Regions from separate parts of the Janibacter sp. FSL W8-0316 genome, predicted to be linked through region 2. Evidence: riboswitches for the same ligand, from Rfam matches in the RefSeq annotation. Region 2 holds a riboswitch; the other holds the start of a gene.
The links. Region 2 has a riboswitch for FMN ahead of ribD (bifunctional diaminohydroxyphosphoribosylaminopyrimidine deaminase/5-amino-6-(5-phosphoribosylamino)uracil reductase RibD). Riboswitches for the same ligand answer to the same signal wherever they lie in the genome.

Region 1 (3,387 bases), 650 kb from region 2:
GAGCTCGAGTCCGGTGCCCCTGGAGACCTCGAGGCCGTCCGCGACAGCCGCGCCGCCGTCCAGGACGAAGGGAGCCAGCTGCTCGCCCTCGCGCTCGCCGCCGCGCCGGTCACCCCCCGCAGCGACGGTGCGCCCGAGCGGTGGCTCGACCTGTGCGCCGGCCCCGGAGGCAAGGCGGGCCTCCTCGCCGCCCTCGCGCTGCAGCAGGACGCCGACCTCGTGGCCAACGAGGTGAGCGAGCACCGCACCGATCTCGTCCGGCAGAGCCTGCGCCCCGCGCTCACCGCGGCCGGTGAGGCCGGCCGCGAGATCGTCGTGCGCACCGGCGATGGTCGCGAGGCGGGGCAGGAGGAGCCCGAGGCCTACGACCGGGTCCTCGTCGACGCACCGTGCACCGGGCTGGGGGCGCTGCGCCGCCGGCCCGAGGCCCGCTGGCGCCGTCAGCCCGGCGACCTCGTCGGCCTCGGTCCGCTGCAGCGCGAGCTGCTCGCCTCGGCCATCGACGCGACCCGCCCCGGTGGGGTCATCGCCTACGCCACGTGCAGCCCGCACCTGTCGGAGACGACCTTCGTCGTGCGCGACGTGCTCAAGAAGCGCGACGACGTCGAGGCGATCGACGCCCGGGAGCTGCTCGCGGGCGCCGCCGTCGACGAGCTGACCGGGCTCGGTGAGGGGCCGCACGCCCAGCTGTGGCCGCACCTGCACGGCACCGACGGCATGTTCCTCGCACTCCTGCGGAAGAAGGGCTGAACCGATGCGCGTCATCGTCACCGGGCTGCACGTCACCGACACCCACCGCGCCTACGACTTCTACACCGAGGTGCTCGGCTTCCGCGACGTGCTCGTCGTGCCCGACAAGGAGCTCTACATCCTCGGGCCGAGCACCGGCTGGGAGCAGGGCTGCCAGATCAACCTCGAGCCGATCCCCGACGAGCTCACCCGGCGCTACTGCGAGCACCAGCTGCGCGAGGGGCTGACCGCGCTCATGCTCGGCGTGCCCGATGCCGAGACGGAGTACCGCCGGCTCAAGGAGCTCGGGGGCCTCGTCTTCCGCGAGGAGCTGACCAAGGACGCCATCGGTCTGCACTTCCAGGTCGAGGACACCGTCGGCAACATCCTGTCGATCCACACCGCCTGATCGCCCGTCGACCCGAACCCGCCTCTCCCGCAAGGACTCCCGTGCAGATCTCCCCGAGCATCCTCTCCGCCGACTTCGCCAACCTCGAGTCCGAGCTTCGCGCGATCGCCAACGCCGACTGGGTGCACGTCGACGTCATGGACGCGCACTTCGTGCCCAACCTCACGCTCGGCCTCCCGATCGTCGAGTCCCTGCTCAAGGTCAGCCCGATCCCGATCGACTGCCACCTGATGATCGAGGACCCCGACCGCTGGGCACCGCCCTACGCCGAGGCGGGCGCCCAGAGCGTCACCTTCCACATCGAGGCCGCTTCCGACCCGGTGACCCTCGCGCGCGACATCCGGGCCCAGGGCGCCCGGGCGTCGATGGCGATCAAGCCGGGGACCCCCTTCGCGCCCTACGAGGAGCTGCTGCCCGAGCTCGACATGGTGCTCGTCATGACGGTCGAGCCCGGCTTCGGCGGGCAGTCCTTCATGGCCGACCAGATGCCCAAGGTCCAGCAGGTGCGCGAGGCCGTGAAGCGGCATGGCGGAGACATCTGGGTCCAGGTCGACGGCGGCGTCTCCGCCAGGACCATCGAGCAGTGCGCCGAGGCGGGCGCCGACGTCTTCGTCGCCGGGTCGGCCGTCTACGGGGCCGAGTCAGCCGCGGCGGCCGTGGACGAGCTGCGCGAGCTGGCCCGGGGCCACCGGCACTGAGTCGGGCTCGTGGCCCGGATCACGGGACCACCGAATTGCCGAGCGGGACCTCCCTTCGGACAATGGCCGTGCACGTGCCACGTGACGCGGTGAAACTCCGCACCGGCGGTGAGAGCCCGCGACCCGACTGCTGAGGCAGGCGGTGAACTCCGGTCAAGAACCCCGGGGCCGACGGTGACAGTCCGGACGAGAGCGGCACGCGCGGATCGGATCACGCATGTCCATCATCGAATGGATCTACTCGGCCGGGGTCGACATCGCCGGCTACCGGCTCTCCCTCATGGAGGTCATCGGGATCGGCTTCGGGCTGGCCTCGGCGGTCGGCGGGATGCTCCGCAAGGTCTGGGCCTGGCCCATCGGCATCGTCGGCAATGTCATCCTCTTCTTCGTCTACATCGGCATCACGCTGGGCGTCGACGACAAGGCGCCGCTCTTCGGCCAGTCGGCCCGGCAGATCTTCTTCATCATCACCTCGCTCTACGGCTGGTGGCGCTGGCGCCAGGTCAAGCTCGCCGACCACAGCGGGGACGCCCACGCGATCACCCCGCGGTGGGCGACCTGGGGGGAGCGGGCCGGGCTGGCCCTCACCATGGTGCTCGGCATCGCCGTCGCCCAGCAGGTCTTCACGATGCTCGGCGCCGGCTGGCCCGCCCCGCGCTGGTACCACGTCGCGGACGCCTGGATCTTCATGGGCTCGCTCCTCGCGACCTATGCGATGGCGCGCGGGTGGAACGAGTTCTGGCTCATCTGGATCGGGGTCGACCTCGTCGGCGTGCCGCTGCTGTGGACGAGCGGCTACATCCCCACGGCCGTCCTCTACGCCTTCTACGCCGCGTTCGTCCTCTACGGCTTCGTCGTGTGGCTGCGCGCCTCGCGCAGCGAGCGTCCGGACGGTGAGCCCGTGGACGGGCGCGCACCGGTCGCCAACTAGTCTGGGGCCCCGTGAAGACCTTCGAGACCCTCTTCGACGAACTCTCCCGCAAGGCCGCCGAGCGGCCCGAGGGCTCGGGCACCGTGGCCCAGCTCGACGCGGGGACCCATGCCATCGGCAAGAAGGTCGTCGAGGAGGCCGCCGAGGTGTGGATGGCCGCCGAGTACCAGAGCAAGGAGGAGCTGGCCGAGGAGATCAGCCAGCTGCTCTACCACCTGCAGGTCCTCATGATCGACGGTGGGCTCACCGTCGAGGACGTCTACACCCACCTCTGAGAGGACTCCCGTGCGCATCGCCGTACCCAACAAGGGCTCCCTGTCCGAGCCGACCGTCGAGATGCTCCGCGAGGCGGGCTACCGGGTCCGCCGCGACAGCAAGGAGCTGATCGTCGCGGACCAGGACAATGACGTCGAGTTCTTCTACCTGCGTCCCCGGGACGTGGCCCTCTACGTCGGCAAGGGTCAGGTCGACGCCGGCATCACCGGCCGTGACCTGCTCCTGGACTCCGGCTCCACCGCGACCGAGGTCATGGGCCTGGGCTTCGGCGGCTCGACCTTCCGCTTCGCCGGCCGGCCCGGCGAGGCGAGCAGCGCGGCCGACCTCGACGGTCGTCGTGTGGC
Region 2 (3,387 bases):
TCGTCGACGACGAGCACCGGGCGGCCGGCGGCCATGGCCTCGATGGCGGTCTCGATCGGGTCGAGCAGGCTCTCGTCGTGGCTCATCGTGCGTCCTTCGTCTCGAGCGCAAGGGTGCGCTGCACGTACTTGCCGAGGATGTCGACCTCGACGTTGACCCGGTCGCCGACTCCCTTGCGGCCCAGGGTCGTCAGCTCCATGGTCGTCGGGATGAGGGCGACCTCGACATGGTCGTCGCCGACCGCGGTGAGGGTCAGGCTCACCCCGTCGAGACAGATCGAGCCCTTGTCCACGACGAAGGGGGCCAGCTCGGGTGCGAGCGAGAGCCGCACCTCCTCCCACCGATCCCCCGGACGCCGCTCGGTGATCGTCGCGGTCCCGTCGACGTGCCCCTGGACGAGGTGCCCGTCGAGGCGCGCGCCGAGCACCATCGCCCGCTCGAGGTTGACCACGTCGCCGACGGCGAGGTCGCCGAGGACGGTACGGCGCAGGCTCTCGGCCATGACGTCGAAGGTGACGACTCCCCCCTTCGCCTCGTGGTCGGTGACGGTCAGGCAGGCACCGTTGACGGCGATCGAGGCCCCGTGGGCAACCTCGGCGGTCGTCACCTCGCCACGGACGGTGAGCCGGCTGGAGTCGGCGCCCGGCTCGATGGCGACCACCTCCCCGAGCTCCTCGATGATCCCGGTGAACATCAGCGCTCCCTCCTCACGGTGGCGGTGACGGCGACGTCGTCGCCGAGGCGGGCGACGTCGGTGGTGGTGAGGCGCAGGGCCTCGGTGATGGTCGTGATCCCCGCGTCCGCGAGGACCGGCGAACCGGCCCCGAGCAGCGCGGGGGCGATGTGGGCGACGACCTCGTCGACGCGGTCGGCAGCGACGGCGGACGAGGCCAGGTGGGCGCCGCCCTCGAGCAGGACGGAGTGCACCCCGCGCCCGTGGAGGGCCGCGAGGAGGGCCGCGAGGTCGAGGCCCCGCTCCCCCACCGGCAGGGCAAGCACGTCGACCCCGGCTGCGGTGAGCCGGGTCGCGTCAGCGTCCTCGGCGACGACGACGAGCGTCGGCGCGACGTCGTCGAGGACCCGGGCGGCGAGCGCGATCTCGGCGCGCGGGTCGAGGACCACGCGCAGCGGCTGGGTGACGTCGTCGAGGCCGCGCACGGCGAGGTGCGGATCGTCCGCGCGCAGGGTGCCGGCGCCGACGAGGACGGCGTCGCGCTCGGCGCGCAGCCGGTGGACGGCCGCGCGGGCGGTCGCGCCGGTGATCCACCGGCTCGTGCCGTCGGCGGCCGACGTGCGCCCGTCGAGGGTCGTGGCGAGCTTCCACGTCACCCAGGGCCGGCCGGTGCGCACAGCGTGCAGCCAGGCTCGGTTGCCGTGCTCGGCCGCTGCTCGACCGACGCCCTCGACGACTTCGACGCCGTTGCGGCGCAACAGGTCCGCTCCCCCGCCGGCGGTCTCTGTGGGGTCGGGGACGGCGACGACGACCCGGGCGACGCCGGCGGCGAGGAGGGCGCTCGTGCAGGGGCCGGTGCGACCGGAGTGCCGGCAGGGCTCGAGGGTGACGACGGCGGTGCCGCCGCGTGCGGCGTCTCCGGCGGCAGCCAGCGCCTCGACCTCGGCGTGGGGGCCACCGGCCCGAGAGTGCCACCCTTCGCCCACGACGGCACCGGCCGCGTCGAGCACGACGCACCCGACGACGGGGTTGGGGGCGGTGCGCCCGAGGCCGCGCGCCGCCAGCTCGACGGCGCGGGTCATGGCCCAATCGATGGTGACGGGTTGCTGCATCTGCCTCTCCGTGGTCCGACGCGGACCACGGGGCACAGGAAGGCACGCCGATGGCGTGACGACGACGTGGGACCACCGGGTAGCCGGTGACGACCGCACCGGACAGTCGCCCGACAGGGAGCCCGCACGGCACGGCCCACGCCGTCGCGTGCTGCCTCCCATCCGGACTTTCACCGTCGGTGCTGGAGTTCCACCAGCTCAACCCGGCCTCGAGAGGACGGGCTCGCGGACTGTTACCGCCGGCTCGGAATTACACCGACCCCGGAGCACGCGTACGACTGAACTCGTACGCGCATCAGGGTACTCCCGTCACGGGCCGGTGCCATCGTGGGTCTCACCACACGGCACCGGCCCGGAGGATGCGGCGTCAGTTCTTCGCGAAGTAGCGCAGCCGGTCGAGCGAGCCGTTCCAGACGTTCTGGTCGATCGGGCTGTCGGTGTACTGCCAGAAGGAGTAGGTGCCCCAGCCGGTGGGCATGGTGCCGGCGCTGCTGGAGTAGCGGGCGATCCACAGCGGGGACTTCGCCGCGAAGCTCGTGTCGTGGCCGACGCACTCGTTCCACCAGTTGGTGTTGGTGTAGATCACCGGGTAGCGGCCGGTGCGCGCCTTGTACTGGTTGAGGAAGGAGTTGATCCAGGTCCGCATGCCGCTCTGGGTCAGCCCGTAGCAGGTGCTGCCGTAGGGGTTCCACTCGACGTCGAGGACGCCGGGCAGCGTCTTGCCGTCGGCGGACCAGCCGCCCCCGTGGTCGACGAAATAGTTGGCTTGGGTGGCGCCGGAGGACGTGTTGGGCAGGGCGAAGTGGTAGCTGCCGCGGACCATGCCCACGTTGTAGGAGCCGTTGTACTGCTGGGCGAAGGAGGGGCTGGTGTAGCCGGTCCCCTCGGTCGCCTTGACGTAGGCGAAGCGCTTGCCGGCATTCCACTGCGCGGTCCAGTCGACCGAGCCCTGCCAGTTGGACACGTCGATGCCCGGGACGCCCGCGGGCGCGGCCACGGTTGCGCTGCTGCGCGCCGTCGGCTGCTGCGAGCGCTCCTTCCACCCCATGCGCGCGTCGCCGGGCTCGGTGATGCCGGCCGCCTTGGCCTCGGGTGTCGGGCGGTCCTGGGTGGGTGCGGCCGAGGCGGTCGTGGCCGTGAGGGCGGTCGCCGCGAGCAGCGCGGCGAGCACGGTGGTCGTGCGGGACATGGAGGTCTCCTGGCGTCGGGTGCGGGCCGCGGCAGGCGGCCCGCGTGGACCCTAGGGACCGCAGGTGACGAGCGGCCCACGAACTCCCCTCGCTGCGGTCAGACCTTCGTCAGGATCTGCCGGGCATGACGAAGGGGAGGGAAGACCTCGCGGTCTCCCCTCCCCTTCGTCATGGGGTCGGGCTGGTTACTTGCCCAGGCCCTGCATGATCTCGCGCATGAGGTCAGCCGTCTCAGACGGCGTCTTGCCGACCTTGACGCCGGCGGCCTCGAGGGCCTCCTTCTTGGCGGCAGCCGTGCCCGAGGAGCCGGAGACGATGGCGCCGGCGTGGCCCATGGTCTTGCCCTCCGGGGCGGTGAAGCCCGCGACGTAGCCGACGACCGGCTTCGTGACGTGCTCCTTGATGTAGGCCG

Region 1: it holds a riboswitch for FMN, as region 2 does, so the genes downstream of both, NYE39_RS03745 (nicotinamide mononucleotide transporter family protein) here and ribD (bifunctional diaminohydroxyphosphoribosylaminopyrimidine deaminase/5-amino-6-(5-phosphoribosylamino)uracil reductase RibD) in region 2, are expected to answer to the same signal.

What each region holds. Positions count from the first base shown of each region.
Region 1 covers NZ_JBBOQX010000001.1:770,532-773,918, reverse strand. The annotation lists gene NYE39_RS03760 (RsmB/NOP family class I SAM-dependent RNA methyltransferase) at 1-750, shown strand, start outside; gene NYE39_RS03755 (VOC family protein) at 755-1,138, shown strand; gene rpe (ribulose-phosphate 3-epimerase) at 1,180-1,836, shown strand; FMN riboswitch at 1,908-2,038, shown strand; gene NYE39_RS03745 (nicotinamide mononucleotide transporter family protein) at 2,054-2,767, shown strand; gene NYE39_RS03740 (phosphoribosyl-ATP diphosphatase) at 2,779-3,042, shown strand; gene hisG (ATP phosphoribosyltransferase) at 3,053-3,387, shown strand, end outside.
Region 2 covers NZ_JBBOQX010000001.1:1,415,892-1,419,278, forward strand. The annotation lists gene NYE39_RS06905 (bifunctional 3,4-dihydroxy-2-butanone-4-phosphate synthase/GTP cyclohydrolase II) at 1-86, opposite strand, end outside; gene NYE39_RS06910 (riboflavin synthase) at 83-694, opposite strand; gene ribD (bifunctional diaminohydroxyphosphoribosylaminopyrimidine deaminase/5-amino-6-(5-phosphoribosylamino)uracil reductase RibD) at 694-1,785, opposite strand; FMN riboswitch at 1,930-2,059, opposite strand; gene NYE39_RS06920 (lysozyme) at 2,153-2,974, opposite strand; gene sucD (succinate--CoA ligase subunit alpha) at 3,161-3,387, opposite strand, start outside.